DNA from 3 places in the Methylopila henanensis genome. Region 3 is predicted to be linked to each of the others. Evidence: riboswitches for the same ligand, from Rfam matches in the RefSeq annotation. Region 3 holds a riboswitch; each other region holds the start of a gene.
The links. Region 3 has a riboswitch for cobalamin ahead of ACFSCV_RS18925 (TonB-dependent receptor). Riboswitches for the same ligand answer to the same signal wherever they lie in the genome.
Positions count from the first base shown of each region.

Region 1: it holds a riboswitch for cobalamin, as region 3 does, so the genes downstream of both, ACFSCV_RS02550 (CbtB domain-containing protein) here and ACFSCV_RS18925 (TonB-dependent receptor) in region 3, are expected to answer to the same signal.
Region 2: it holds a riboswitch for cobalamin, as region 3 does, so the genes downstream of both, ACFSCV_RS10420 (ribonucleoside-diphosphate reductase subunit alpha) here and ACFSCV_RS18925 (TonB-dependent receptor) in region 3, are expected to answer to the same signal.

Region 1 covers NZ_JBHUER010000001.1:517,439-527,639, reverse strand. The annotation lists gene cobW (cobalamin biosynthesis protein CobW) at 1-472, opposite strand, end outside; gene cobU (bifunctional adenosylcobinamide kinase/adenosylcobinamide-phosphate guanylyltransferase) at 469-1,002, opposite strand; gene ACFSCV_RS02555 (CbtA family protein) at 999-1,757, opposite strand; gene ACFSCV_RS02550 (CbtB domain-containing protein) at 1,774-1,959, opposite strand; cobalamin riboswitch at 1,995-2,193, opposite strand; gene ACFSCV_RS02545 (Zn-dependent hydrolase) at 2,272-3,522, opposite strand; gene ACFSCV_RS02540 (hypothetical protein) at 3,539-3,949, opposite strand; gene aptA (omega-aminotransferase AptA) at 3,951-5,294, opposite strand; gene ACFSCV_RS02530 (efflux RND transporter periplasmic adaptor subunit) at 5,527-6,666, shown strand; gene ACFSCV_RS02525 (efflux RND transporter permease subunit) at 6,686-9,769, shown strand; gene ACFSCV_RS02520 (ABC transporter ATP-binding protein) at 9,851-10,201, shown strand, end outside.
Region 2 covers NZ_JBHUER010000007.1:135,767-145,967, reverse strand. The annotation lists gene prpC (bifunctional 2-methylcitrate synthase/citrate synthase) at 1-714, opposite strand, end outside; gene ACFSCV_RS10435 (hypothetical protein) at 822-1,100, opposite strand; gene aceA (isocitrate lyase) at 1,097-2,398, opposite strand; gene ACFSCV_RS10425 (short-chain fatty acyl-CoA regulator family protein) at 2,552-3,973, shown strand; cobalamin riboswitch at 4,118-4,326, shown strand; gene ACFSCV_RS10420 (ribonucleoside-diphosphate reductase subunit alpha) at 4,447-7,320, shown strand; gene ACFSCV_RS10415 (ribonucleotide-diphosphate reductase subunit beta) at 7,399-8,517, shown strand; gene ACFSCV_RS10410 ((2Fe-2S) ferredoxin domain-containing protein) at 8,827-9,537, shown strand; gene ACFSCV_RS10405 (Rap1a/Tai family immunity protein) at 10,072-10,201, shown strand, end outside.
Region 3 covers NZ_JBHUER010000014.1:40,817-51,017, forward strand. The annotation lists gene ACFSCV_RS18890 (hypothetical protein) at 137-499, shown strand; gene ACFSCV_RS18895 (NAD-dependent succinate-semialdehyde dehydrogenase) at 573-2,024, shown strand; gene rpiA (ribose-5-phosphate isomerase RpiA) at 2,077-2,808, shown strand; gene ACFSCV_RS18905 (DUF2059 domain-containing protein) at 2,805-3,311, shown strand; gene ACFSCV_RS18910 (FecCD family ABC transporter permease) at 3,340-4,386, opposite strand; gene ACFSCV_RS18915 (ABC transporter substrate-binding protein) at 4,373-5,320, opposite strand; gene ACFSCV_RS18920 (ABC transporter ATP-binding protein) at 5,317-6,099, opposite strand; gene ACFSCV_RS18925 (TonB-dependent receptor) at 6,104-8,317, opposite strand; cobalamin riboswitch at 8,434-8,636, opposite strand; gene ACFSCV_RS18930 (ferredoxin--NADP reductase) at 8,695-9,468, opposite strand; gene fdxA (ferredoxin FdxA) at 9,628-9,966, opposite strand; gene ACFSCV_RS18940 (ABC transporter ATP-binding protein) at 10,015-10,201, opposite strand, start outside.

The DNA.
Region 1 (10,201 bases), on a different contig from region 3:
CGGCGGCGCGCTGGGCGGCCACCGCCTCCTCGTCATGGGCGAAGCGCCCGTCGCGCACGGCGGGGCCGTCGACCACGGTGACGACGCCGTCGACGGTGACCCGGGTCGCGATCTCCGGCCAGCGGAAGGCGCGCACCAGCGGCTGGGGCAACGCGAGGCCGGAGGTCTCGATCACGATGTGGTCGGGCGCTTCGGGCCTTGCGAGGATTTTTTCCATGGTGGGGACGAAGTCGTCGGCCACCGTGCAGCAGATGCAGCCGTTGGCGAGCTCGACGATGTCCTCCTCCCGGCAGGCGTCGCTTCCGCAGGCCTTCAGTACCTCGCCGTCGATGCCGACGTCGCCGAACTCATTGACGATCAGGGCGATCTTCCGGCCGCCGGCGTTCTGCAGCAGGTGGCGGATCAGCGTGGTCTTGCCGGCGCCGAGAAAACCGGTGACGACGGTGGCGGGTATCTTCTGCGGGGCGGTCATAGGGGCTCCTTCGGGAGCTTGAGATCGAGAGGCAGGCCAGCCGCCACCAGCGTCACGCGATCGGCGATCGCCGCCACGCGCTGGTTCAGCCGGCCCTGATGATCGCGGAACGCGCGGGCCAGCGCGTTTTCGGGCACGACGCCGTAGCCCACTTCGTTGGACACCAGAACGACGGGGCCGCGCGCCGCGGCGAGCGCCGAAAGCAGCCGGCCGGCCTCATGCTCCACATCAAGATCGGCCAGCATCATGTTGCTGAGCCAGAGCGTGAGGCAGTCCACCAGCACGACGCGGTCCGGGCCGGCTTCGGCCGCGACAGCCTCGGCGAGAGCGAGCGGCGCGTCCACGGTGCGCCAGTCGCGGTCGGCGCGGTCGGCCCGGTGCCGGGCGATGCGGTCGCGCATCTCGTCGTCGTAAGCCTCGGCCGTCGCCACATAGACGAGATCGAGACCGTGAACGGCGGCGAGGCCCTCGGCGAAGCGGCTCTTGCCCGAGCGCGCGCCGCCGAGGACGAGCGACAGCCGGACGGTCACGCTCCGCCGAAGCGCGGACGCAGCGCGCCCGCCAGCGTCCCGAGCGCGGCCCAGAACACGAAGCCGGTCACGATCACCGCCACCACGAAGTCGTGCTCCAGCTTACGCGGGATCGCCGGCGCCTCGTCGGCCTGGGGCGCGCCGATGACGTGGGGCGCGGCGATCAGGACGACGGCCAGGATGGCCAACACGGGCGAACGGCCGAAGGCGAGCAGCGCCAGACCGAGCGCGGTGGCGGCCACCGTGCCGATCCACCACAGCTGCCGGGCCTCCAGCGTCGCGCCGGCGACGCCAGGCGCCTCCGGCGGCAGGCCGATTGAGGGGGCCAGCGTGAAGGCGGCGAAGCCGGCGAGGCCCCAGAACAGGCCTTCGCGCCACGAGGTCAGGCCGCCCTTGAGCTCGCTCGCGGAGACGAGCAGCAGCGCGAAGCCGACCGCGCTCAGCACGTTGGCTGCGACGGTCCAGCCGAAGCGCTCGGCGCCGTCGGCGGGCTCCCAGGCGTCGGGATCGTGGGCGTGGGCCTCATGCGCTTCCTGCGCGGCGAGGTCGGCTTTAGCGGCGGCCAGATGGTCGTGCTCGCCGGAGGCTTCGTGGTCGTGCGGCTTGGGGGCCGAGGCCTCCTCGCGCCGGGACTCGAACGCTTCGGCCTGAACGATGAGCGGCTGGACGCTGAAATGCTGCACAAGGGTCAGCACCAGGCCGGAGCCGAGCCCAACCAGCGCCGCCACCAGAACGATGGTGCGGAAAAGGTTCACGATGTCGGCTCCGGCCTTAGTGGCAGGGGAAACCGATCGAGTGCCGGTGGTCGTGGGCCGCGTTGTGCGCCACGGCCATCTGGGCGAAGCCCGTTCCGCCGATGATGATCACGCCGAACAGGAAGGCGGCGACGATCGGGAACGCGCGCGATGAGACGCGCGCGGCGGGGGCGGCGGACGAACGGAGATCGGCGTGCGACATGGGTTCAAGCCTTTTCGTGCCCTCCCACCGAGGGCGTTGGCGTGGGCGCCGCGGCAGGTCTCCTGGCTTGCGGGTCGCAGCGACGCGCCGGCCTTCCCGGACGAGACGTCCAGTGGCGGAACTGGCGCGCCGCTCACCGCTCACAGTTGCGGGGGCAGCTCCGGATTCGGAGCCCATAACGCTCCCCACCGGATTCCCTCTGGTCCCGAAGGAGCCGAAGCGAACACCTGACGCGTAGCAGACGGCGGAGAGCGCGACAACGGAAAGCGCGGCGGCCGTTCGTAGGGTGGCTTCCTCCGGACGCGCGCCGTTTCAGCCGAACCGCCGGTCGTAGCGAAGGACGGCGTCGAGCAGCACCTGCGCGCCGGCGGCGCATTGCTCCAGCGTGGAGCTTTCGGCCTCGTTGTGGCTGATCCCGTCCTTGCAGGGCACGAAGATCATGGCGGTCGGCGCAACGCGGGCGACATAGGCGGCGTCATGTCCGGCGCCGGAGACCATCCGTCGGGAGCCCTGACCAAAGGCTTCTGCGGCCGCCTCAACCGCGGCCACGCATTCCGCGTCGAAGATCGTCGCCGGCTGGTCCCAGATGCGGACCGGCGCGCCTTCGAGGCCGAGGTCCGAGACGATCTCGGCGACCGCCGCCATGAGATCGCTTTCCATCGCGGCCACGTTTGCGTCGTCTGGCGACCGGAAGTCGACGGTGAGGAAGACCTCGCCCGGCGACACGTTGCGGGAGTTGGGCCGCACCTCCATCAGGCCGACCGTGCCGACGCAGTCCGGCCGCGCACGGCCGATGCGGTCGACGGCGGCGACGACGCGCGCCGCCCCCACCAGCGCGTCCCGGCGAAGCCGCATCGGCGTCGCGCCGGAATGGGCGTCCTGGCCGACAAGCGTCAGCTCGTACCAGCGGATGCCCTGAACCGCCTCGACGACGCCGATCATCTTGTCCTCGTCCTGGAGGATAGGGCCCTGCTCGATATGCAGTTCGAAGAAGGAAGAGAATTTCCGCGCTCCGCACGGCTCCTCGCCGCGATAGCCGATGCGGTCGAGCTCGGCCCCGAAGGTCGCGCCCTCGCGGTCCGTCTGGGCGAGCGCCGTCTCCTTCGCGATCGCGCCGGCGAAAACGCCGGAGGCGAGCATGGCGGGCGCGAATCGTGAGCCTTCCTCGTTGGTCCAGTTCACGAGCTCCAGCGGCGCGCTGGTCTCGTAGCCGGCGTCGTGCAGGGTGCGCAGAACCTCCAGTCCGGCCAGGACGCCGAGGACGCCGTCGAACTTGCCGCCGGTCGGCTGGGTGTCGAGATGCGAGCCGAAGGCGATCGGCGCGACGTCGTCGCGACGGCCGGACCGGCGGGCGAACATGTTGCCCATGTCGTCGATCGTCACAGTGCAGCCGAGCGCCTCGCAGGCCGCGCGGAACCAGTCGCGCACCTGCCGGTCCTCGTCCGTCAGCGTCAGCCGGCGCACGCCGCCCTTAGGCGTGCCGCCGAAGGCTGCGGTCTCGTGGATCGTCTCCCAGAGCCGCCGACCGTCGACGGCGAGGTTGTGGGTCGCGGGCGCTGCCATGAGAAGAGCCTTCGTATCAGTAGCCGAGCAGGGTCGCGGCGACGCCGACCGGCGAGGGCGAGAGGCCCCGGCCGACGGCGAGCGCTTCCCACAGGAACAGGACGAGCCCGATCGCGCCGAGAACCACGCCGACCCGGCGCAGCGCGTCGCCGACGCGGGTCGCGGCCGCGGACCTCGCGAGCATGATCACGGCGGCCGCGACCGCCGCGCCGATGAGCGCCACCACCGCCCAATACTGCGGATTGGCGGCGCCGCGGATCTGGGGGCTGTGGCCGAGACCGACCACGGACAGGGCGATCAGCGCGATGAAGCCGAGGCCCCAGCCGAAGAAGGCGGCGCGGCTCAGGGGGCGGTCCTCGTCCCTGCGGATCGGGCCTTCGTTCGGCGAAGGCTTGGCTTCCGCAGGACGCGCCGGGGGCATGGCCATGTCAGTCGATCTCGCGCAGCACGTCGGCGAGCGTCCCGACGAGCTCGTCGATCTGCGCCTCCGAGATGATCAGCGGCGGCGACATGGCGATGATGTCGCCGGTGGTGCGGATCATGATCCCTTTCTCGTAGGCTTTCAGGAACGCGGAGAAGGCGCGCTTGGTCGGCTGGCCCTCGATCGGCTCCAGCTCCACCGCGCCCACGAGGCCGATGTTGCGGATGTCGATGACGTGCGGCAGGCCCTTGAGCGCGTGCAGGGCGTCGGCGAAGCGCTCGCCGACCTCGCTGGCGCGGGTCAGCAGGCCTTCCTCCGCGTAGGTGTCGAGGGTCGCGAGGCCTGCGGCGCAGGCGAGCGGATGCGCCGAGTAGGTGTAGCCGTGGAACAGCTCGATGATGTGCTCGGGGCCGTTCATGAAGACGTCGTAGATCTTCGAGGACACGAACGCCGCGCCCATCGGCACCACGCCGTTGGTGATGCCCTTGGCGGTGACCATGATGTCCGGCGTCACGCCGAACCAGTCGGCCGCGAACGGCGCGCCGAGACGGCCGAAGCCGGTGATGACCTCGTCGAAGATCAGCAGCAGGCCGTGCTTGTCGCAGAGCGCCCGAAGCCGCTCGAGATAGCCCTTCGGCGGCAGCACCACGCCGGTCGATCCTGCGACCGGCTCCACGATGACGGCGGCGATGGTCGAGGCGTCGTGGAGCGCGACGAGGCGTTCGAGGTCGTCGGCGAGCTCGGCGCCGTGCTCCGGGATCCCGCGCGACCAGGCGTTGCGCTCGCGGTCGTAGGTGTGGCGCAGGTGGTCGGTTCCGGGCAGGCCGGGACCGAAGGTCTTGCGATTGGTGACGATGCCGCCGACCGAGATGCCGCCGAAGCCCACGCCGTGATAGCCGCGCTCGCGCCCGATCAGCCGGAAGCGGCCGCCTTCTCCGCGCGCCTTCTGGTAGGCGAGGGCGATCTTGAGCGCGGTGTCGACCGCCTCGGAGCCCGAGTTGGTGAAGAACACGTGGTCGAGGCCCTTCGGCGCTAGCGCGGTCAGCCGCGCGGCGAACTCGAAGGCCTTGGGGTGGCCCATCTGGAAGGCTGGCGCGTAGTCGAGTTCGGCGACCTGCCGCTGCACCGCCTCTACGATCTTCGGGCGGGCGTGGCCGGCGTTGACGCACCAGAGCCCAGCCGTGCCGTCCAGCACCTGCCGTCCGTCCGCCGTCGTGTAGTGCATGTCCTTGGCGCCGACGAGCAGGCGCGGGGCGTTCTTGAACTGGCGGTTCGCCGTGAACGGCATCCAGAACGCGTCGAGATTGTTGGTCGGCGCAGGCTGAAGCGCGGCGGCGGAGCTCGGGGGCATGGGCTGTCCAGTGTTTTTCGGCGGCGCGAACGGCGCGCGTCAGGGTGGTCCGCCCGCGGGTGGCGGGTCAAGGCGCGGATCGGCATGCGCGCCTTGCCGGATTGCAGCGGGCTCGTTCCCGATCCCGTGAACGGGCGCAAGGCGGCTGAGGCTTGAGCGTAAGAGAAGCCGATGGCGCGCCGCGATGGCGCCGGCGCCCCAGTTGCAGTAGGTTCGACGCCTTGGAGATCGCATGCGCACGTCGTTCATCGCCCTTGCGGCGCTGGCCGCAATCGGAACCGGCGCTTACGCCGGAATGAACGACATGTTGCCGGGCTTCGCCCAGGGCGCCTTCGACCGCGCCGTCGAAGCGGCGGGGCGGCCCGTCGCGGCCGCCGCGAAACCGGCGACCGAGGCGCCGGCCGCGATCGTCGTCGAGGCGGCCGCCGCCCGGCCGGAAACCGTGGCCGCGCGTTTCGCCTCGGTCGGCACGCTGGTGTCGGACGAATCGGTCCAGCTCGCCTCCGAACAGCCCGGCCGGCTGGTCGCGATCCGGTTCCGGGAAGGCGATCGGGTCGAGGCCAATGCGCCGGTGCTGAAGTTCGACGACACCCTGCTGATGGCGGAGCTCAAGGACCTCGAGGCGCGGCTCGCGCTCGCGGAGGCCAACTTCAAGCGCGCCCAGTCGCTCTCGAAATCCGGATACGCCACCGACTCGGCGCGGGACCAGGCGATCGCGGACCGCGCCACGGCGCAGGCGGCGGTGGAGCTCGCCAAGGTGCGGCTCGGCAAGACCGAGATTCGCGCGCCGTTCGAGGGCGTCGTGGGGTTCCGCCTCGCCTCCGTCGGCGCCTATGTCCAGGCGGGACAGCCGATCGTCAATCTCGAGAGCATCGATACGCTGAAGGTTGACTTCCGCGTGCCGGAGACCCGGCTTGCCGACGTCCGGCCCGGCCTCGACGTGGGCGTCATGGTGGACGCCTATCCGAACCGGACGTTCCACGGGAAGATCGAGGCGATCGACCCGCTGGTCGACGTCAACGGCCGCGCCCTGAAAGTGCGCGCGCGGCTCGACAACGCCGACGGCCTGCTGCGTCCGGGACTGTTCGCCCGCGTCGAGGTCCAGGCGGACGAATCCCGGCAGGTCGTCGTGATCCCCGAGAGCGCGCTGATGCCGCGCGGGTCCGAGAACCATGTGTTCCGGGTTCGCGAGGGCCGCGCGATCGACACGCCGGTGAAGCTCGGCGAGCGGCGCGCCGGGCAGGTCGAGATCGTCTCCGGCCTGACCGGAGACGAGATGGTCGTGACCGCAGGCCAGACGCGGCTGAAGGACGGCGCCGCGGTGCGGGTGGTGGACGCCGCGCGGCAGGCGTCAGCCGCGCCGGCGCCCTGATCGTGGCGGGTAACACGCGGTGAAGATCGCTGAAACTTGCGTTCGCCGGCCGGTCTTCGCGACGGTGCTGAGCCTCGCGATCGTGCTGATCGGACTCGTCGCCTACCAGCGGCTCGCGGTTCGCGAATACCCGAACGTCGACGAGCCGACGGTCTCCGTCACCACCACCTATCCCGGCGCGGCGGCCCGCATCATCGAGAGCCAGGTGACGCAGGTGCTGGAGGATTCGATCTCCGGCATCGAGGGCATCGACGTCATCGAAAGCCAGAGCCGGCAGGAGTCGAGCCGGATCACCGTGCGCTTCAACCTGAACGTCGATCCGGACGTGGCGGCGAGCGACGTGCGCGACCGGGTGGCGCGGGTCAGGTCGCGCCTGCCGGACGAGATCGACGAGCCGGTGATCGCGAAGGTCGAGGCCGACGCCCAGCCGGTGATGTACCTCGCCTTCCGTTCCGACAAAATGAGCCAGCTGGATCTGACGGACTATGTCAGCCGCTACGTGCTCGACCGCCTCAAGATTCTGCCCGGCGTCGCCGACATCCAGATCTTCGGCGAGCGGCGCTACGCCATGCGGATCTACGTCGACCGCATCCGGCTCGCGGCTTACGGGCTGACCGTGCAGGATGTGGAGACCGCGCTGTCACAGCAGAACGTCGAGATTCCGTCCGGCCGCATCGAGAGCGCCGACCGCGAGTTCTCCGTGCTGTCGCGCACGGGGCTGGAGACGCCGCAGCAGTTCGAGGACATCGTCGTCAAGGTCGCGGACGGCGCGCTGGTGCGCATGCGCGACGTCGCGAAGGTCGAGCTGGGCGCCGCCGACTACCGCAAGGCATCGCGCTACGACTCCGGGCCGGCGGTGGCGATCGGCGTCATCAAGCAGGCGACCGCCAATCCGCTCGAAGTCTCGCAGGGCGTGAGGACAGCGCTGCCCGAGATCCAGGCGACGCTGCCGGACGGCGTGACGGTGCTGCTGAACTACGATCAGGCGGTCTTCATCGACCGTTCGATCGAGGCGGTTTGGCACACGGTCGCCGAGGCGATCGTGCTGGTCGTGCTGGTGATCTTCTTCTTCCTGCGGACCGTCCGGGCCTCGTTGATCCCCGTCGTGACGATCCCGGTGTCGCTGATCGCCACCTTCGCGATGATGCTGGCGTTCGACTTCACCGTGAACACGCTGACGCTGCTTGCGCTCGTGTTGGCGATCGGCCTCGTGGTCGACGACGCCATCGTCGTGCTGGAGAATATCTACCGGCACGTCGAGGAGGGGATGAAGCCCGTCGAGGCGGCGATCAAAGGCTCCCGCGAGATCGGCTTCGCGGTGATCGCAATGACGGTCACGCTCGCCGCCGTCTACGCGCCGGTCGCGTTCTCGCCGGGCCGGACGGGCCGGCTGTTCACGGAGTTCGCGCTGACGCTCGCCGGCGCCGTCATCGTCTCGGGCTTCGTCGCGCTGACGCTGACGCCGATGATGTGCTCGCGCATGCTGAAGCATCAGCCGAACCCCGGCCGCGTCTTCCTCGCCATGGAGCGCTGGTTCCGGGCCATGGAGCGCGGCTACAGGTGTCTCGTCGCGGCCACTCTGGGCTTCCGCGCGCCTGTCGTCATGTCGGCGCTCGTCGTGGCCGGCGGGGCGGCCTTCCTGTTCACGCACCTCACGTCGGAGCTGTCGCCGGTCGAGGACCGCGGCATCCTGCAGATCCGCGGCCAGGCGCCCGAGGGCTCCACCATCGCCTACGGCACGCGCTACACCCAGCAGCTCGAGGACATCCTGCGCGGCGTTCCGGAGGTCGACGGCTACCTCACCATCGTCGGCCACCCCCTGATCACCAACGTCATCGGACGCGCGCCCCTCAAGGACTGGAGCGAGCGCGACCGCTCGCAGCAGCAGATCATGGCGGAGCTCGCCAAGAAGTTTCGGGACGTCGCCGGCCTCGCGCTGTTCACGACCAACCCGCCGGCGCTCGGCCAGCGCGGCGGTTCGCGCCCGGTGCAGTTCGTCCTCCAGACCTCCGGACCTTACGAGGAGCTGGACCAGATCGCGCAGGCGTTCGTGGCGCGGATCTCGGCGGACAATCCGCGGCTGCTCAACATCGAGAGCGACCTCGAGCTCAACGCGCCGGAGCTGAGGGTCGAGCTCGACCGCTCCAAGATCGCCGACCTCGGCCTCGACGTCGCGACCGTCGGACGCACGCTCGAAACACTGCTTGGCTCCCGTCAGGTCACACGTTTCGAACGCGACGGCGAGCAGTACGACGTCATTGTGCAGCTCGCGGACGCCGACCGCGCGACGCCCGAGACGCTCTCCACCATCTACGTCCGCGCGCCGAACCGGGGCGGCGGTCCCGGGCCAATGGTGCAGCTCTCGAATCTCGTCACGGTGACGGACTCGGTCGCGCCGCGCGAGCTCCGACGCTTCAACCAGCTTCGTTCGGCGACCATCGAGATGAACCTCGCCGACGGCTACGCCATGGGCGAGGCGCTGGCCTATCTCGACCGCGTCGCGCGGGAGACGCTGCCGGACACGGTCCAGACCGACGTCAACGGCCAGAGCCGGGAGTATCTGGCGTCCAACCAGAGCCTCGGGCTGATCTTCGGACTGGCGATCCTGTTCATCTATTTGGTGCTCGCGGCGCAGTTCGAGAGCTTCGTCGACCCGCTGATCATTCTCCTGACCGTGCCGCTGTCGATGACCGGCGCGCTCGCCGCGCTGTGGCTGACCGGGGGCACGCTGAACGTCTACTCCCAGATCGGGCTCGTCACGCTGATCGGACTGATCACCAAACACGGCATCCTGATCGTGGAATTCGCGAACCAGCTTCAGGAGCAGGGCAGGGACCGCGCCTCGGCCGTGATCGAGGCGGCGGCGCTCAGGCTGCGTCCCATCCTGATGACGACCGGCGCGATGGTGTTCGGCACCGTGCCGCTCGCGCTCGCGACCGGGGCGGGCGCGGAAAGCCGCCAGCAGATCGGTTGGGTCATCGTCGGCGGCATGACCTTCGGCACGCTTCTGACGCTGTTCGTGGTGCCCGTCGTCTACAGTCTGATCGGGCAGCGCAAGGCGGCCGAACCCGGCGTCGCGCCATTGGCCGCGCCTGCGGAGTAGCGGCGCCTGCGTCGTCGCCCCGCCTTGCCCCGGGCGGTTCAGGTCGGTACAGGCGGTCGGACATCCCGATCCGGAACCTTCATGTCGCCCGAACCCACGACGCCGGAGCCGATCGATCCCGATCGGATCAGCGATCTGCCCCGCCGGGAGATGCGGCTCGACGAGCCGTTGTCGCTCCGGCTGCGGCGGCTGAAGCGTTTCGCGGTCGCGTTCATCCTGCCGCACTGGCCGAGCCTGCTCGTCGCGGTCCTCGCCATGGCGGCCTTCGCCGGCACCGTCGTCGCGCTGCCGTGGCTGTTCAAGTCGCTTGTGAACGACATCCTCGTGCGCCGCGACGCCGAGGCGCTGCATGAGATCGTCTTCGTCGTGCTCGGCATCTTCAGCGTGCGGGCCGCGGCCGGCTATCTCCAGCAGTTCATGCTGTCCCGCGTC
Region 2 (10,201 bases), on a different contig from region 3:
GAAGGCCTGTTCGTTCGCGCCGCCATGCTTCGGTCCGCCGAGCGCGCCGATCGCTCCCGCGACGCAGGAATAGAGGTCGGCGCCGGTGCCGGCGATCGAGCGCGCCGTGAAGGTCGAGGCGTTGAACTCGTGTTCGGCGTACACCACGAAGGAGGCGTGCATGGCGTCGACCTCCGAGCGTGATGGCGTCGAGCGCCGGAGGGTGTGAAGGAAGTGGCCGCCGATGCTGTCGTCGTCGGTCTCGACCTCGATGCGGCGCCCGCCGAAGGCGAAATGGCGCCAATAGGTCAGCATCGAGCCCATGCTGGCGAGCAGCTTGTCTGCCACGTCGGTCGCGCCGCGCGGGTTGGAGCGCAGCGGCTCCGGCAGCACGCAGCCGAGCGCCGAGACGCCGCTGCGCAGCACATCCATCGGATGGGCGGACGCAGGAAGGGATTCGAGCGCGCGACGCACCGCTTCGGGCAGGCCGCGCGCGGCCTTCAGCCTCGCCTTGTAGTCGGCGAGCTCGGCGGCAGTCGGCAGCGCGCCATAGATCAGCAGATGCGCGACCTCCTCGAACTCGCAGGCGGTCGCGAGGTCGACGACGTCGTAGCCGCGGTACCGGAGTTCCGCCCCGCCGACGCTCGACAGGGCGGTTCGGCCGGCGACGACGCCGGACAGAGCGACGGATTTCTTGGGCGCGGGGCGCGCGGCTTCAGTGAGGGATAGGACCATCTTGCGTCTCCTCCACTTCGAATGCGGTCGGGTTTGATGCGTGCGCCGGCCAGGCGCCGAAGACCGCCGGCCTATGGGCCGGCGGCTGTCGTGTCGTTCGCGGGAACCTAGCGGCCGTCGCGAGGCGCCTCGCGGACCATGGGGACCATCTGGTCGCCCCAGCTTCCGGTCCCGTTATGGTAGCGGGACACCCTGGTGAGCTCGACCGAGAGGCCGGACTCGACCGCCTTGACGATCGCGAGGTTGAGCCGATGGACGGAGTCCGCCACACGGCGGAGCGCCCGGTCCTGTTCGGTCTCGTCGACGGGGCGGATCTTCCGGAACTCACCGGGAGGGGTCGGACCTACGGCGGTCGGCGCGAGGAAATCGACCGTATCGACGCTCATTCCGCGGCCTCCTGAACGCGGACCCCGCCTTCGAACTGCTCGGTCTCGGTCGAGTGGTCCATCGCCGTGGTCGAGGAGGCGCCGCCCGTGATCGCCATCGAGACGGCGTCGAAATAGCCGGTGCCGACCTCGCGCTGGTGGCGCGTCGCGGTGTAGCCGTTCGCCTCTGAGGCGAACTCGGCGTTCTGCAGCTCGGAATAGGCCGCCATGCCGCGGTCGGCGTAGCGCCGGGCGAGCTCGAACATGCCGTGGTTGAGCTGGTGGAAGCCGGCGAGCGTCACGAACTGGAACTTGTAGCCCATGGCGCCGAGTTCGCGCTGGAAGCTCGCGATCGTGTCGCGGTCGAGGTTCCGCTCCCAGTTAAACGACGGCGAGCAGTTGTAGGACAGCAGCTTGCCCGGGAACTTGGCGTGGATCGCTTCGGCGAACAGCCGGGCCTCCTCGAGGTTCGGCTTCGAGGTCTCCCACCACAATAGATCCGCGTAGGGCGCGTAATCGAGGCCGCGCTGGATGCAGGCTTCGACGCCGCATTTGTAGCGGTAGAAGCCCTCCGGCGTGCGCTCGCCCTTTTCGATGAACGGGCGGTCGCGCTCGTCGACGTCCGAGGTGATGAGCTTCGCCGACTCCGCGTCGGTGCGCGCCATGACGAGCGTCGGAACGCCGAGCACGTCGGCGGCGAGGCGCGCCGCCACGAGGTTGCGGATGTGCGCCTGGGTCGGGATCAGCACCTTGCCGCCGAGATGGCCGCACTTCTTCTCGGACGCGAGCTGGTCCTCGAAATGGACGCCCGCTGCGCCGGCCTCGATATAGGCCTTCATGATCTCGAACGAATTGAGCGGGCCGCCGAAGCCGGCCTCCGCGTCCGCCACGATCGGGGCGAACCAGCTGTCGACCGAGCTCTTGCCCTCGGAATGTTCGATCTGATCGGCGCGCTGGAACGTGCGATTGATCCGCCGGCACAGCTCCGGGCCGGAATTCGCGGGGTAGAGGCTCTGGTCGGGATACATCGCGCCTGCGGCGTTCGCGTCGGCCGCGACCTGCCAGCCGGAGAGGTAGATCGCGTTCAACCCGGCGCGGACCATCTGCATCGCCTGGTTGCCGGTGACGGCTCCGAGCGAATGCACGTAGGGCTGCGTCTTCAGTATGCGCCACAGCCGGTTCGCGCCGTAAACCGCGAGGGTGTGGTTGACCTGAAGTGAACCACGCAGGCGCTCCACGTCGGCCGGCGAATAGGGGCGCTCGATCCCGTCGAAGCGGCCGGCGGGGGTGTTGGGGACGAGCTTCTCAAAAACGGACATGGGATCCTTCCTCACGCGAATGGCGCGCTTGCGCCGTCGTCACGAACGCAATATTCGCAACCGAAATGCGCAAGGGAATGACTGAAAAAGCGAAGATCAGCGTAGGATTTGCAGCAAATTTGCAAATTTTGCGAACAAGGACGTGAGGTTCGAATGCGCAAAGCCTTCATGGGCGTGCGGCTGAAGAGGCTGCGGGAGGAGCGGGGCATGACGCAGGTCGCGCTCGCCCGCGCGCTCGAACTCTCGCCGAGCTATCTGAACCAGCTCGAAAACAACCAGCGGCCGCTGACGGTGCCGGTGCTGCTGAAGCTCAACGCCGTCTTCGGCGTCGACGTGCAACTGTTCTCCGAGGACGACGAGGCTCGGCTGATCTCTGACCTGCGGGACGCCGTCGCCGATCCCGCGATCACGGAGACGGTCGCGGTCAGCGAACTCCGCGAACTCGCGGCCAGCATGCCGGCGGTCGGGCGCGCGCTCGTCACGCTCCACCGGCGCTACCGCCAGGCGGTCGATCAGGCCGAAGCGCTCGCCGCGGGCCTTCTGCCGGGGGGCGAGGGGGCGGGGCTGGCGCCGCTGACGCCCTATGAACAGGTGCGCGACTTCTTCTACGCGCGGCATAACCATTTCGCGGAGCTCGACGAGCCTGCCGAGCGGATCGCCATCGCATTCGGCGGCGCGCTTGGCGCCGCTGCCGCGGGGCCTTTGGCAGCGCTGCTGGAGGAGCGGCACGGCGTCCGCGTCGTCGTCGGCGGCCCGGACGTTCAGGACGAGCGCCGCCGGCTCTACCGGCGGACGGGCGACGCCCTGCACCTGACGGTCGGCCTCAGGCCGGGGCAGCAGGCGTTCCAGATGGCGACGCAACTCGCCTATCTCGAACTTGGAGATGTCGTCGAACGGCTGGCGTTGGAGGCCTCGAAGGGCGATCCCGAGACGCACGCGCTCGCGCGGATCGGGCTCGCGCATCACTTCGCGGGCGCCGTGCTCATGCCCTATGCCGCGTTCCTGGAGGCGGCCGAGGCCGCGCGTTACGACGTCGAGCTGTTAGCGGAGCGCTACGGCGTCGGGTTCGAGACGATCTGCCATCGTCTCAGCACGCTGCAGCGCCAGAACGCGCGCGGCGTGCCCTTCGTGTTCGTGCGTGTTGATCGCGCCGGCAACATCTCGAAGCGGCAGTCCGCCACGGACTTCCATTTCTCGCGCGTCGGCGGCGCCTGCCCACTCTGGAACGTCTACGAGGCGTTCGCGCAACCCGGACGAATCCTGACGCAGATCGCGCGCATGCCGGACGGAAGGACCTATCTCTGGATCGCCCGCACCGTCGGGCGAAGTTCAGGGGGCTATGGCGCGATCCGCAAAACCTTCGCGATCGGCCTTGGATGCGATCTCCGCCACGCCGACCGGCTCGTCTATTCGAAGGGGCTCGACCTCTCCGATCCCGACGCGGCCACGCCGATCGGGGCGGGGTGCAAGGTCTGCGAAAGGCCGGCGTGCCCGCAGCGTGCCTTTCCGCCGCTCGGCCGGAAGCTTGCCATCGACGAGGCGAGCCGCACCGTCGCGCCCTACGCGTCGGGCTGAGCGGCCATTACGGGCTGCGCGTGCGTATGGCGTGGATGAAGACCACGACGAACGAGAGGTTAACGCCGGAGACGGAGCCGCATCCGCGGCTGCGCTGCATTGTGGATAGCTTGAACTACATGTTGACGGGAGAGGTTAACGAGCGGCTACATATGGTGTCGAGGTTCTCCTCCGCTGTTGCGGGGGAGCTAAGAGGGAAGCCGGTGAGCCTTCGGGTGATGCCGGCGCTGCCCCCGCAACTGTAAGCGGCGAGCCAAGGTCCATTTGAAATCACTGGGGCGAGAGCCTCGGGAAGACAGGACCGACGGCGCTGACCCGCGAGCCAGGAGACCTGCCCCGACAGCATGAGAACGTCCTCGGGCGGGGTGTCCCGGTGGATCGCTTGCGGTCGGCCGTCCCGCACGTCGGGATCCCTCAAGACCTCTCGCGTCCGCTTGGCCTCGTCCCCAACAGGTTTTCGGGGTCTGAAGCCGATGTCTCTCTCCATCTCCCAGGATCGCGCCGCGTCCGGCGCGCCGATCTTTACCGACGCCGAGCGGCCCGAAAAGGCCGCCGCGCCCGCGTTCCACGTCATCCGCCGCAACGGTTCGGTCACGCCGTTCGACGGCTCCAAGATCGCGGTCGCGGTCACCAAGGCGTTTCTGGCCGTCGAGGGCTCCGGGGCCGCCGCCTCGCGACGGGTCCACGAAGCCGTCGAGGAGCTGACCGGGGACGTGGTCGCGACGCTCACCCGGCGCGCCGACGCCGACCGCGCGCTCCACATCGAGGACATCCAGGACCAGGTCGAGCTCGCGCTGATGCGCGGCGGCCACCAGAAGGTCGCCCGCGCCTACGTGCTCTACCGCGAGGCCCGCGCCGAGGAGCGGCGCGCGAAAGCGGCGAAGAGCAAGGCGAAGCCCGAGACGCTGACGCTCAACGTGCGGCACGCCGACGGCTCGCTTGTCCCGCTCGACGAACGCCGCCTCGCGCTGATCATCGCCGAGGCCTGCGAAGGCCTGGAGGGCGTCTCCGCCGAGACCGTCGCGGCCGAGACGCGCCGCAACCTCTACGACGGCGTCTCGCCGACCGAGCTTCAGCAGGCGCCCGTGATGGCGGCCCGCACCTTGGTCGAGACCGAGCCGAACTACGCCTATGTCAGCGCCCGGCTGCTGCTCGACATGCTGCGGACCGAGGGAATGTCGGCTGTCCATGGCCGCGCGATCTCGGCCACGCAGGCCGACATGGCCGAGGCGTACCCCGACTACTTCCCGGCCTTCATCAAGGCGGGCGTCGTTGCCGGCCTGATCGACGCCGAGCTCGAGCGATTCGACCTCGCCCGGCTCGCCGCCGCGCTGAAGCCCGAGCGCGACCTCGACTTCCAGTTCCTCGGCCTCCAGACGCTGTACGACCGTTATTTTCTGCACACCAAGGGCAAGCGCATCGAACTGCCGCAGGCCTTCTTCATGCGCGTCGCCATGGGCCTTTCGCTTCGCGAGATTGATCGCGAGGCGCGCGCGATCGAGTTCTACGGCCTGCTGTCGAGCTTCGACTTCATGGCCTCGACCCCGACCCTGTTCAACTCCGGCACGACGCGGCCGCAGCTCTCGTCCTGCTTCCTGACCACGATCGCCGACGACCTCGACGGCATCTTCAAGGGCGTGAAGGATAACGCGCTGCTGGCCAAGTATTCCGGCGGCCTCGGCAACGACTGGAGCCGTGTCCGCGGCCTCGGCGCGCACATCAAGGGCACCAATGGCGAGAGCCAGGGCGTCGTGCCGTTCCTGAAAGTGGCGAACGACACCGCGATCGCGGTCAACCAGGGCGGCAAGCGCAAGGGTGCGGTCTGTGCCTATCTCGAGACGTGGCACGTCGACATCGAGGAGTTCCTCGACCTCCGGAAGAACACCGGCGACGACCGCCGCCGCACCCACGACATGAACACCGCGAACTGGGTGCCGGACCTCTTCCTCGAGCGCGTCGAGGTGGACGGCCAGTGGACCCTGTTCTCGCCCGATGAGACTCCGGACCTGCACGACCTCTACGGCCCGGCGTTCAAGGCCGCCTACGAGGCCTACGAGGCCAAGGCCGCGCGCGGCGAGCTCAAGGTATACAAGACCATGCGGGCGCTCGACCTGTGGCGGCGCATGCTCACCATGCTGTTCGAGACCGGCCACCCCTGGATCACGTTCAAGGACCCCTGCAACATCCGCTCGCCTCAGGGCCATGTCGGCGTGGTGCACTCCTCGAACCTCTGCACCGAGATCACGCTCAACACCTCAGACGACGAGGTCGCGGTCTGCAATCTGGGCTCGGTCAACCTCGTGGCGCATGTGACGCCGGACGGCCTCGACGTGGCGAAGCTAGCCCGGACGGTCGCGACCGCGATGCGGATGCTCGACAACGTCGTCGACATCAATTTCTACACGATCCCCGAGGCGCGCCGCTCGAACCTGCGCCACCGCCCGGTCGGCCTCGGGATCATGGGCTTCCAGGACGCGCTGCAGACGCTGCGCATTCCTTACGCCTCCGAGGGCGCGGTGACGTTCGCCGACGAGAGCATGGAGGCGCTGAGCTTCCACGCGATCTCGGCCTCGGTCGATCTCGCCGCCGAGCGCGGCCGCTACCCGAGCTTCGAGGGCTCGCTCTGGTCGAAGGGGATCCTGCCGATCGACTCGATCGAGCTGCTCGCCGACGCCCGCGGCGGCCTCGAGATGAACCGCTCGGCGACGCTCGACTGGGAGGGCTTGCGCGAGCGGGTGAAGACCATCGGCATGCGCAACTCGAACTGCATGGCGATCGCGCCGACCGCGACCATCTCGAACATCTGCGGCGTGTCGCAGTCGATCGAGCCCGCCTACCAGAACCTCTTCGTCAAATCGAACATGTCCGGCGACTTCACGGTGGTGAACGCGCGGCTCGTCCATGACCTGAAGGCGCGAGGCCTCTGGGACGAGGTGATGGTCTCGGACCTCAAATACTTCGACGGAAGCCTCTCGGCGATCGACCGCGCGCCCGACGACCTCAAGGCGCTCTACGCCACGGCCTTCGAGATCGACGCCTCATGGCTGATCGAGGCGGCGTCGCGTCGCCAGAAGTGGATCGACCAGGCGCAGTCGCTCAACCTCTACATCGCGAGCCCCTCGGGCAAGGCGCTCGACGCGCTCTATCGGCTGGCGTGGAGGCGGGGTCTCAAGACGACCTACTACCTGCGCTCCCGCTCGGCGACGCATGTGGAGAAATCCACGCTCAAGGGCGTCGACGGTCGGCTCAACGCCGTAACGTCGTCGAGCGTCGCGGCGCAGCCGATCATGGTCCCGGAAGGGACGGTCTGCTCGATGGACGACCCCACCTGCGAGGCCTGCCAGTAGGCGGCCGAGCACCGCAGCCAGCCGCTCCGGCGCTGGCGTCGCCCCAACCATTCAATTCCCGTCTCAAGGACGTCCGTGATGCTCGACTGGTCCGAACCCTCCGCCACACCCGCACGCACTATCCCGCTCCCTCAGATCGCCGCCGATCCGACCGGCCTCGGCGCGATCGACCGCTCGGGCGGCCGCGTCTCGGTCGACGAGAAGCGGATGATCAACTGCCGCGCCGACGTGAACCAGCTTCTGCCGCTCAAGTACAAGTGGGCATGGGAGAAGTACCTCGCGGGCTGCAACAACCACTGGATGCCCACGGAAGTCTCGATGCAGGCCGACATCGCGCTCTGGAAGTCGCGCGACGGGCTGACCGAGGACGAGCGCCGCATGGTCAAGCGGAACCTCGGCTTCTTCGCGGCGTCGGAGAGCCTCGTCGCCAACAACATCGTGCTGGCGATCTACCGCCACCTCACCAATCCGGAATGCCGCCAATACCTCCTGCGGCAGGCCTTCGAGGAAGCGGTCCACACCCACACGTTCCAATACATCGTGGAGAGCCTCGGCCTCGACGAGGGCGAGCTCTTCAACATGTACCGCGAGGTGCCGTCGATCACCGACAAGGCCGCCTGGGCGCTGAAGCACACCCAGCATCTCGACGATCCGGACTTCCGCACCGGCACGCCCGCGGCCGACACCGCGTTCCTGCGCGATCTCGTCGCCTTCTACGTCGTGTTCGAAGGTATGTGGTTCTATACGGGCTTCGCCCAGATCCTGTCGCTCGGCCGGCGCAACAAGATGGTCGGCATCGCCGAGCAGTACCAGTACATCCTGCGCGACGAGAGCATTCACCTGAATTTCGGCGTCGACGTCATCAACCAGATCAAGGCGGAGAACCCGCATCTGTGGACGGCGGCGTTCCAGGACGAGGTGCGCAGGATGCTGCGCGAGGCGGCCGATCTGGAGGCGGCCTATGGGCGCGACACCATGCCGAACGGCTTCCTTGGGCTGAACGCCGCGTCGAGCGAGCAGTACATGCGCTTCATCGCCAACCGCCGCTGCGCTCAGCTCGGCCTGTCGCCGGCGTTCGAGGCGGTCGAGAATCCGTTCCCCTGGATGTCGGAGGCGATGGATCTCAAGAAGGAGAAAAACTTCTTCGAGACCCGCGTCATCGAATACCAGAACGGCGGCGCTCTGGCGTGGGACTGACCGGCGCGGAGTTTCTACAGGGCGCTCTGCTTCGACGCGCAGAGGGCGGTTCGCCGCCGTCTCCGCGTCCGTCGCCACCTGCTCCCCTGGATACGTCCTACCAGAACTGGGTGATCGCGACCTCGCGGCGTCCTTTCCAAGCGGGGGCTTGCGATCTCCTCCGAAGGATCAGCCCGCCGGCCGGCGAGCCGGACAAACGACGCGGCGCCCTTGCGGCGAGGAACGCGCGGAGCGGACGCCGCCGGACATCGCCGGGCGGACGAGGAGCGTATGATGGCTGACGTTGTCACCGAGGCGCCTGACCGGGCGGTGATCCTCTACGGCCGCGCGTCCTTCGACAGCCGTCAGCGGCTTCAGGGGATCGTGGACCGTCTGCGCGCCGGCGCCCCTTCACGGCAGGTCGCCTGTGCTTTCGCCGACCTCAGCGGCCCGTCTCTCCCGGAGGTTCTCGGCCGGCTGGCGGACAGCGGGATCGCGGAAGCCGTCGTGGTGCCCTGCATGATCCCGACGGATCCCAGCATCGCGACGTGGTTGCCCGGCGCGCTGAGCGCTTGGAGGTCGGAACGCTCGACCGCGCCCCGGGTGACGATCGCGGCGGCGGTGGAGTGTTTCGTCGACCTGGCGGACCTTGCGGCAAGATCGCTCGAAAGCGCCGACGCGGCGGATGTCGGCGGAGCGGCGCCAAGCATGGGCAAGCCCGGCTGGTCGGAGATTCCACGACACGGCCGGCAGATATTCTTCTGCACCGGCGCGCGCTGCCTTCACCGCGGCGCTGAGCCACTCTACCAGAGGCTCAGGGATCTGATGAGGCGCGAGCACGGCTTAGTGCGGGGACCGCGTCGGGTGCTTTGTGCGCGAAGCTCGTGTCAGTTTCCGTGTAATCTCGGCCCGGTGATGACCGTCCATCCGGACGGCGTTTGGTACGGTCGCCTCGACCCTCAGGCGCTCGACCGCATCGTCGCCGAACACCTGATTGGCGACGAGATTGTGCAGGACTTCTGCATTCGGGACCTGGATTAGGGCCCATGGGTCGAGGCCAAAGCGCTGCCGTGGCCTTTGCGCGACGACCAGCTCTTCGTGGTCGTGCGCGGATCGAAGACGCGGAAACCTCGGATTCTGGGGCAGTTCGTCCGTAGGCGTCTTGTCGCCCGCAGAGCGGCAAAGGATCGGCTTGAAAGCGGACGGAACGCGTGACTGCTACGGGTCAAAATCAGCTAACGAAGTCAGCCGTAGAAAGTAGGAAAGTGGTCCCAGCGACCTTGATCGTATGCAGGATCACGCAGCTACCTCATGGAACCTACGAGCGCGGGAAAGTCTCGGATGGCCCAGCGCCTCTGATCCTCTGCGAATACGAGATCAGAGCCTCCGCTCAAGTCGGCGCGAAAGCTCATAGCCGAACGCCCGCTCGTGACCCTTTGCAAACGTTTGAGAAACCCGCTTCCGGGCGTCTCCTCACGAGCAATCCCTTCGAGATCGGCCGCCATCGGCCGTGTTTGGGCGACCGCCCGAATCTGTTCTCGTCGGTGGACGGCCTGATCAACGGAGTGGACAGCGATGTGGGGATTTTTGGCGCCTCTTCCCGCGGCGATGCTGTCGATGGTCTTGGCCACCAATGTCGCATCGGCAGAACCGGGCGACGATGCGGCCCCCGACTGGATGATCACCGGGACGGAGCTGATCAAGG
Region 3 (10,201 bases):
TGATTACCGCCGCCGCCGCCGCCGCCGCAAGGCTGGCGTCCTGACGACCATGCCGGCGGGGGCGGCGGCTGCTAACCTGCCGGGCGGGATTCGCCGCCTTGTCGGCCGGGTCCCGCCCGATGAAGGAGGCCGTCCCATGTCCATCGTCCGCACCGCGCTGCTCGCGTCGCTGGCCTGTCTTTCGGCAGGGGCGGCAAGCGCGCAGGAGTTCGCCTTCCTGGCTGCGCCGCAGACCGACCTCAACCGGATGTACCGCGTCGACAGGGAGACCGGCGAGGTCGGCTCCTGCCAGTATGCGGTGAAGGAGGGCGCGGTTGGCGTCACGCTGTGCTTCCCCGCGGGCGAGGGCGCCGGGCCGCAGGAGCCGGGCGTCTACGATCTCGCGGCCACCAACCACGCTAAGGAAGCCGGGGTGTTCCGCGTCGACCGTCGCACGGGCCGCATGAGCGTGTGCTACGTGCTGGGCGAACAGGTGGTCTGCACGCCGATGGCGCGCTAGGCGGGGGTCTGGCCGGGCCCGGCGCGCGCGTGCTAAACCGCCCCGCCTCGAAACACAGGAGTTCGTGCGCGACATGGACGGTCTTTCCGACCCAACTCTGCTGATCGAACGCGCCTATGTGGGCGGCGCATGGACCGGCGAGCCCGAGGTCGAGGTCACAGACCCCGCCACCGGCGAGGTCGTCGGCAGGGTTCCCAATCTCGGCGCGGAGGCCGCGACCGCGGCGGTCGAGGCCGCCTCCCGCGCGTTCAAGCCCTGGGCGGCGAAGCTCGCCAAGGAGCGTTCGGCGATCCTGCGCCGCTGGTACGAGCTGATCGTCGCCAACCGCGACGATCTCGCGCTGATCATGACGCGCGAGCAGGGCAAGCCGCTCGCCGAGGCGAAGGGCGAGATCGACTACGCCGCCTCCTTCGTCGAGTTCTTCGCCGAGGAGGCGAAGCGCATCAACGGCGACACGCTGCCGAGCCACCGCGCCGACGCCCGCATTCTGGTGCTGCGTCAGCCGGCGGGCGTGGTCGCGGCGATCACGCCGTGGAACTTCCCTGCGGCCATGATCACCCGCAAATGCGCGCCGGCGCTCGCCGCAGGCTGCACCGTGGTGGTGAAGCCCGCGATGGAGACGCCGCTCACGGCCCTCGCGCTCGCTAAACTCGCGGAGCAGGCCGGGATTCCGGCCGGGGCGCTCAGCGTCGTCACCGGCGACGCCAAGCCGATCGGCGAGGTGTTCACGAGCCATCCGGCGGTGCGCGTCGTGTCCTTCACTGGATCGACCGAAGTCGGCAAGCTGCTGATGCGGCAGTCCGCTTCGACCGTGAAGCGGGTCGCGCTGGAGCTCGGCGGCAACGCGCCCTTCATCGTGTTCGACGACGCCGATCTCGACGCGGCGGTCGAAGGCGCGATGGTCTCGAAGTACCGCAACATGGGCCAGACCTGCGTCTGCGCGAACCGCATCTACGTGCAGGCGGGCGTCTACGACGCCTTCGCCGAGAAGCTGGTGGCGGCGGTCGCGAAGCTGAAGGTCGGGCGCGGCGTCGAGGACGGCGTCACCCAGGGGCCGCTGATCACGCCGAAGGCGGTCGACAAGGTCGAGCGGCTGCTCGCCGACGCGACCGCGAAGGGCGCGAAGGTCCTGACCGGCGGCGGCCGCCACGCGCTCGGCGGCACGTTCTTCGAGCCGACCGTCCTCGGCGGCGTCCGCCAGGACATGGCGATCGCCCGCGAGGAGGCCTTCGGCCCGGTCGCGCCGCTGTTCCGCTTCGAGACCGAGGCCGAGGTCATCGACTACGCCAACGCCACCGAATACGGCCTCGCCGCCTACTTCTATGCGCGCGACGTGGGGCGGATATTCCGGGTCGGCGAAGCCCTTGAATACGGCATGGTCGGCATCAACTCCGGTCTGATATCGACGGAGCTGGCGCCGTTCGGCGGAGTCAAGGAAAGCGGGCAGGGCCGCGAGGGCTCGCAGCGCGGCGTCGACGAGTTCGTGGACATCAAGTATCTGCTCGTGGCCGGCCTCGCCGGCTGAAAGGCCAACGCCTGCTTGCGGCCGCCCCGCCGGCCAGAAGGATTTCGACGTCGTGACCACCGAAGATTTCAAACGCGCCGCGGCGGAGGCCGCGCTCGCGCACGTCCAGCCCGGCATGAAGCTCGGGCTCGGCACCGGGTCCACCGCCGCCCTGTTCGTCGAGCTGCTCGGCGCGCGCGTCGCGGAGGGCCTCGATGTGGTCGGCGTGCCGACCTCCGAGGCCACCCGTGAGCTCGCCGAGCGCTTCGGCGTGCCGCTGACCACGCTGAAGGAGGAGCCGGAGCTCGACCTCACCGTGGACGGCGCCGACGAGGTCGATCCCGAGCTGCGCCTGATCAAGGGCGGCGGCGCGGCCCTGCTGCGCGAGAAGATCGTGGCCTTCGCCTCCAAGCGGATGATCGTGATCGCCGACGCCAAGAAGGTCGTTCAGACGCTCGGCGCCTTCCCGCTGCCGATCGAGGTCGTGCCGTTCGGCAAGGAGGCGACCCGCCGCGCCGTGGAGCGCGCCGCGGCCGAGCTCGGCCTGTCCGGCAAGGTGGAGCTTCGCCGCGCCGAGGACGCCTGCCCGATCGTGACCGACAGTGGGCACTCGATCCTCGACGGCCATTTCGGCCGCATCGACCGTCCGGAGGAACTGGCCGCCGCGCTGTCGGCGATCCCGGGCGTCGTCGAGCACGGACTTTTCATCGGCCTCGCCGACCTCGCGCTGATCGCGGGCGCCGACGGGGTCACCGCCATCGAGGCGAAGCCGGCCGGTACCGAAGCCCGCAGGAGAACCGCATGACGTTCCACGCCACCCTGCGCCGCGTCGGCGTCGCGGCCGCTTTCGCCTTCGCCGCGTCGACCGGCGCCGCCTTCGCGCAGGCCGACCAGGCCGCGAAGCTCAAGCTCGCCCACGACGTCATCGAGGTGTCCGGCGCCGCCAGCAGCTTCGACGGCATCATCCCGATCTTCCTCGACGAGGCGAAGCGCACCTTCGTGCGCACCCGGCCCGAGCTGTCGAAGGACTTCGACGAGGTGATCAAGGTGCTCGAGCCGGAGTTCGAGAAGCGCCGCGAGCAGCTGGTCAACGACGTCGCCGCCGTCTACGCCGAGCGTTTCACCGACGCGGAGCTCGCCGACATCAAGGCCTTCTACGAGACGGCCTCGGGCAAGAAGCTCGTGACCATCCTGCCGAGCGTGCTGCAGGCGTCCTACGAGAAGACCAACGCCTGGAGCCGCCAGATGAGCCAGGACGTGGTGACGCGCATGCGCGAGGAGATGCGCAAGAAGGGTCACGACATCTGAGCCTGGCGCCGTCGCGCGGCGATCGCGCTTAGGGCCGGCGCCTGAGCAGCGCCACGAACACGAGGCCTCCCACGATCCCGGTGACGACGCCGACCGGCATGTCGTCCGGCGCGATCACCGTGCGGGCGGCCATGTCGGCCAGCACCAGCGCGAGCGCGCCGATGAGCGCGCTCGCCGGCAGCACGAGCCGGTTGTCGCCGCCGAGCAGAAGCCGCGCCGCGTGGGGCGTCATCAGCCCGACGAAGCCGATCATGCCGGACACCGACACCATCACTCCGGTGACGAAGGCCCCGACCACCATATGGGCGAGGCGCGCCCGCTCCACCTCGACGCCGAGCGTGGCGGCGGTCTCGTCGCCCATGGCGAGGGCGTTCAGGTCGCGCGCCTTCAGCAGGAACCACGCCCCGCCCAGAACGAGCGCCAGCGCCGGAACCGGCGCGGTGGACCAGTCGCTCGCGCCGAAGCCGCCCAGCGTCCAGAACACGACGTTCGCCGCGGAGCGCTGATCCGCGAACAGGATCAGCATGTTGGCGCAGGCGGTCACCACGAAGGCCACCGCGACGCCGGTGAGGATCAGCCGGTCCGCCGTCCCGGCGCCGGTCGCGCGCGACACCGCGAGCACGGTCAGCGTCGCGCCCAGCGCGCCGAGAAAGGCGAACAGCGGCGTGGTGGCCGGGCCGAAGGCGTCGCCCACATGTAGGATGGCGAGATTGGCGCCGAAGGCCGCGCCGGCGGCGACGCCCAGAAGGTGCGGATCGGCGAGCGGATTGCGGGTGGCGGACTGCATCGCCGCGCCCACCATGCCGAGCCCCGCGCCGACGATCGCCGCCAGAACGGCGCGCGGCGCGCGCAGCTCCCAGACGATCGCCGCGCGCCCCGGCGTCGAGGCGCTCGGGCCGCTAAGCCCGAAGCGCTCCAGCACGATGGCGACGATCTCGGCTCGCGGGATGCGCGCCGCGCCGAGCATGAGCGACGCCGCCATGGCGGCCGTGATCAACAGCAGCCCGCAGGCCGCGATCGCCGCGAAACGGAGGGCCACGCCGATCCCGGCGGTCCGGCGGTCAGCGCGCGCCATGCAGGAACTCCGCGATCTTCTCCACCGCCGTCACGTTGCGGGGGCCGGGCGTCAGCTCGTCGTAGCCGAGGATCAGCACCCGGTTCTCCTTCAGAGGGCGCAGATCGCGCAGGCCGGGGCGCGCGCGGATGTAGGCCATCTTCTGCGCGGCGCTGCCGCCGCCGTGGTCCAGCACGACGATGGCGTCCGGGTCGCGCTCGATCACGCTCTCCCAGCTTATGCGCGTCCAGTTGCCGGCGACGTCGTCGGCGATGTTGACGCCGCCGGCGGCCTCGATCAGCGCGGTCGGCATGGCGTGGCCGCCCGCGGTGCCCGCCGCCCGGCCGGCGCCGTCATACAGAAACACCCGCGGCCGGGACGGGGCGTCCGCCACCCGTGCGGCGACCGCCGCGACGCGGGCGCGATAGCCCGCGATTAGCGCCTCCGCCCGATCCTCCACGCCGAAGATGCGGCCGAGGTTGAGCAGGTCGCGGTAGAGGAAATCGAGTGTCGGCTTCTCGCGCCGCCCGATGCGGACGCAGCTTTCGGTGAGCTCGTAGACGGGGATCCCAAGCCGGCCAAGCGTCGTCGGCGTCACTTCGCCCCCGGCGCGCATGCCGTAGCTCCAGCCGGCGAAGTAGAAGTCGGCTCCGGCCTCCAGCAGCGCCTCGCGGGTGGGATACTGGCGCTGGATCTGGCGTAAGCGGGTCGCCTTGGGGAACAGCTCCGCCGAGGCCCGCACCCGCTCGCGCGAGCCGATATATCCGATCATGCGGTCGGTGAAGTCGAGCGCCAGCATCATCTCGGTGAGGTTGGAATCGTAGGAGACGGCGCGTTGGGGCGGCCGGTCGTAGGTCGCCAGCCGGTCGCAGCTCCGCACCGTGACCGGATGCGCCGCCGCGGGCGCGGCCCAGAGCGCGAGCAGGACGGCGGCGGTCGTCCGGCGCCGGATCACGCCTCGCCCTCCGGCAGGCTGTAGGCGAAGCGCAGCCCGCCGCGCCAGGGCGTGACCTCGGCCTCCACGCCGAAGCTGCGGCGGATCAGGTCTGGTTCGAGCGTCTCGCGCACCGGGCCGAAGGCGGCGGGGCGGCCCTTGTCCAGCACCAGCGCCGCGTCCGCCATGTCGGCCGCGAAGTCGAGATCGTGCAGCGTGGCGACGATCGTGAGGTCGAGCCCCTTCAGAAGCCGGATCGCCTCCAGCCGGTGGCGGATGTCGAGATGGTTGGTGGGCTCGTCCAGCACCAGCAGCCCGGGCTCCTGCGCCAGCGCGCGGGCGATCAGCGTCCGCTGTTTCTCGCCGCCGGAAAGCGTCGCGAAACGGCGGCTGGCGAGATGGGCGATCTCCATGCGCGCCATGGCCTCCGCCACCACCGCGGCCGAGGCGTCGCTGGCGAAGAGGCTGGCCGCATGGGGCGTGCGGCCGGCCTCCACCATCTCCCGCACGGTGAAGGGAAAGTCCGGCGGCGTTTCCTGCAGCACGGCGGCCACCCGCCGCGCCGCCATGCGGGGGGCGAGCGACCAGAGATCGTCGCCGTCGAGCCACACCGTTCCGGACCGCGGCCGGTTGACCCGGTAGAGGCAGCGCAGCAGCGAGGACTTGCCCGCGCCGTTCGCCCCGACCACCGCAAGGCGGCCGCCGGGCGCGAGCGCGAAGCTTACGCCCGAGACCACCGGCGGGCGGCCCGGAGGCCCCCACGCCAGATTCTCCACCTTCAGCCGGACAGGCGCGGCCATGGCGTCAGAACTTCAGATGCAGCGCGAGTTCGGCGGTGCGCGGCGCGCCGAAGTACCATTGATAGTCGCCGCCGGCGTAGGCGTAGGTCTTGTCGGTGAGGTTCTTCACCCGGGCGTCGAGCGTGGCGTAGCCCGTCGGCTTCCACTGCAGCCCGGCGTTCACCAGCGCGTAAGCCGGCCGTTTGTAGTCGTTGCTGGCCGAGGTGTAGGTCCTGCCGACGTATTGCAGGCCGGCTTGCGCCTTCCAGTTCTCCGCGAAGCGCCAGGTGGCCCAGACGTTGGCGAGCTTTTCCGGCACGGCGTTCGGCGTGTTGCCCTTATAGCTCAAGCCGCCCGCTCCAAAGAATTCGTCGTAGCGCGCGTCGAGGATCGTGCCGTTGGCGTCGACCCGCCAACCGTGGCCAAGCTCCACGCCGACGGAGGCTTCCACGCCGCGCGAGGACTGCTTGCCGATCTGCTCGGCGGGCGTGCCCGCGAGCGCGCCCGGTCTCGGCGCGAGCAGGTCTTTCTTCTCGATGTAGAAGGCCGACAGCGTCCACTCGAAGCGGTCGTCCCACAGGCTCTGCTTTACGCCGGCTTCGACCTGCCGACCCTTGGAGAGCTTGAAATCGGACTGCGCCGGCGTCAGCGACAGCAGCGAGTTCACCGGGTCGGCGGCTTCCGAATACTGGGCGTAGAAAGCAAGGTTCTTCACAGGCTCGTAGACCGCGCCGACGCGCCAGGAGATCGAGTCCAGCGTCGGGTTGGCCTTAAGGCCCGTGCGGAGATTGCGATAGTCGATCTCCGGGTGGTCGTAACGCAGGCCCGCCACCAGCGAGAGCTGGTCGGTGAGCTTCAGCCGGTCGTCGAACGAGAGCGAGTACTGGGTCGTGGTGGCGCGATATTCGCGGCCATAGGAGCTCGTGGAACCGTACTCGCCCGGATCGAAGCCCTTCGGCGGCAGCGGCGGATTCACGGCCGGATCGCCATAGCCTCCATTGTTCAGGCGACTGAACCTGAACCGGTTGACGTCGAAGCCGATCGTCGCCTCGTTCGCCATGCCGAACAACTCGCTGCGAACGGTGGCGTCGGCCCGCGCGCCAATCTGCTCCTGCTCTTGCTTGATGGCGATATAGTCGGAACGGTTGATCTGACCATCCGGAAACAGCGGGGAGGCTGACGCCGACCACCTGTAACTTTCCGCGTTGCGCCAGAACCGGTTGCTGACCACGCTGTAGGCGGTCGCCCGCAGCGTCACCGTCTCGTTCGGCGTCCACTCCGCCTTGAGCTGGGTGATGTTGTCGTTGAAGCGGATGACGCCGTCGCGGACGTTGTAGTTCTCGCCGATCCAGTCCTTCTCCACATTGCCGGCGCCCTTCAGCGGCGTGCCGAAATAGCGGCTCGGCTGGTTGTGGCCGCCGTCATGACTGAGCGTGACGGAGAGCTCGTCGGTCGGCCGCCAGTTCAGCGCGCCGGAGAAGGCGAGGTTCTTGTAGTCGCCCCGGTCCATCCAGCCGTCGCCGCGGCTGGCGGCCACGTCGAAGCTGTAGGCGAATTTCTCATTGATCGGTCCCGCGCTGCCGGCGGCGAGGCCGACCTGCCCGTCCGTGCCCACCACCGCGCGGGCCTCGTTGCGGCGCTCGTCGGTGAGCGGCTTCTTCGGGATGATGTTGATGGCGCCGCCGATGGCGCCCTCGCCGTAGAGCACCGAGGCCGGGCCGCGCAGCACCTCGATCCGGTCCACCGTCCAGGTGTCGAACGGGAAGGTGACGGTCCCGTTGCCGGGGTAGAGCCGCACGCCGTCATAGAGCGTCGTGACCGAGTTCACGCCGGTGAAGCCACGCGACGAGTAGGCTCCGAAGCCGTTGCCGGGCGTGCCGATGAAGCTGAAGCCGGCGGCGTTCTGCGTCACGGCTTCGGCGATGGAGGACTGGCCGCGGTCGCGGACCACGTCGCCGGAGACCACGTCGACGCTCGCGGGCGTCTCCAAGGGGGTGAGATCGAGGCGGCTGCCGGCGCCGGTCGACACGGTGAGGTTCGGCCCGGGCGCGAGGCGTCGGGCTTCGCCGGAGACGTTGATCTCATCGAGCGCAACGACGCCTTCGGAAGCCTCCGCGAAGGCGGGGAGGGCGGCGCTCAGGACGAGAAGCGAGGCGCCCCCAAGCGCCGAGCTGAGCGTGCGGGAGGGCGAGGCGCGTCGGAACGCGGCCCCGGACGTCAGGGAAGGAAAGGTCGACAATGCGAAGCTCCGGGCGACGGCAGTGGCTCGTCACCGCGAACGAAGCTTCCCGGAGCCGTGCAAAGACGCACGGAGCCGTTCCGCACCCATCAGGACACCCCGCCCGATGTGCTCGCGTGTGACCACGGCTGACGGCAGGTCTCCTGGCTCACGGGTCGTCGTCCTGTCGTCGCCTTCCCGGGTCCGGAAAACCCAGTGGCTGAGATGACGATGGACTCGCCGCTTACAGTTGCGGGGGCAGCCGCGGATTCGAACGTCGAGACGTCCTCACCGCGTTCCCTTTTGATCCCCGAGGGGAACCGTCGCCGCCACGGTTACGACGCATTTCGGCGCGGCGCAATGCGGCCTTTCGGGCGCCTGCGACGGCGCCCGGGCCGTCACTTCTCGGCGAAGGCCTTCTCGATCACGAAATGGCCGGCCTCGCCGTGGTTGCCTTCCTCGTAGCCGCCGTCGACCAAGAGCTGGCGGGTGTCGCGGATCATGTCGGGCGAACCGCACAGCATGAAGCGGTCGTCGTCCCTGTTCATCGCCGGCAGGCCGATGTCCTCGAACAGCTTGCCCGACGCCATCAGGTCGGTGATGCGGCCGCGGTTGCGGAACGGCTCGCGGGTGACGGTCGGGTAGTAGATCAGGCCGGCGGAGATCATCTCGCCGAGCAGCTCGTCCTTGGGCAGGGTTTCGGTGATGGTCTCGCCGTAAGCGAGTTCGTTCACCTGCCGGCAGCCGTGGACGAGCACGACCTTCTCGAAGCGCTCATAGGCCTCCGGATCCTTGATGATCGACAGGAAGGGGGCGAGGCCGGTGCCGGTGCCGAGCAGATAGAGGTTCCGGCCCGGCAGCAGGTTGTCGAGCACGAGGGTGCCGGTTGGCTTGCGGCCGACGAGGATCGGATCGCCCACTTTCAGGTGCTGCAGCCGCGAGGTCAGCGGCCCGTCCGGCACCTTGATCGAGAAGAACTCGAGCTCCTCGTCGTAGTTCGCCGAGACGACGGAATAGGCGCGCACCAGCGGCCGGCCCTCGACCTCGAGGCCGATCATCGTGAACTCGCCATTCCGGAACCGGAACGACGGATCGCGCGTGGTGCGGAACGAGAACAGCGTGTCCGTCCAGTGCCGGACATGGGTCACGCGCTCTTCGAGATATTTGCTCATCGGCGGGAGGTCCTTCGGTCAGACGCTGCGTCGGCCGCTGGTTCCGCCGTCATGCCCGGCGCAGCCGGGTATCCACGACTTAAGACACGCTGCGGCTACGAGAAGAAAGTCGTGGATGCCCGCGAAGGCGGGCATGACGGCCGTGGATCGGCGTCGCAGTCACGCCGCCGCGGGGTCGGCGTGGCCGAAGGTCGACTCAAGCTTGCCGGCGCGGCCATCCCATTCGGGGGCGTCGGCGGGGGGATCGCTCTTCTCGGTCACGTTCGGCCACAGCGCGGCGTATTTCGCGTTGAACGCGACCCAGCCCTCGAGGTTCGGCTCGGTGTCGGCCTTGATCGCCTCGGCCGGGCATTCCGGCTCGCAGACGCCGCAGTCGATGCATTCGTCGGGCGAGATCACCAGCATGGTCTCGCCCATGTAGAAGCAGTCGACCGGGCAGACCTCCACGCAGTCGGTGTACTTGCAGCGGATGCAGTTCTCCGTGACGACATAGGTCATCGTCGGCGTTTCCTTCGGGTGATGCGGGGAGCGGGCGTCGACGGCGCGTCAGAGCGCGCTGGCGATGTCCTGGCCCTCGAAATTGGCGGCGAGGCCCTTCATGGCGTCCTCGTTGATCTCGCCGCCCATGGCCTTGAGGCTTTCCTCGCGGATCAGCGACATCAGCCCCCGGCGCAGCGCCAGGAACTCCGACGACATGATCAGCGCGGGCTCGCGCGGGCGCGGCAGCGGCACC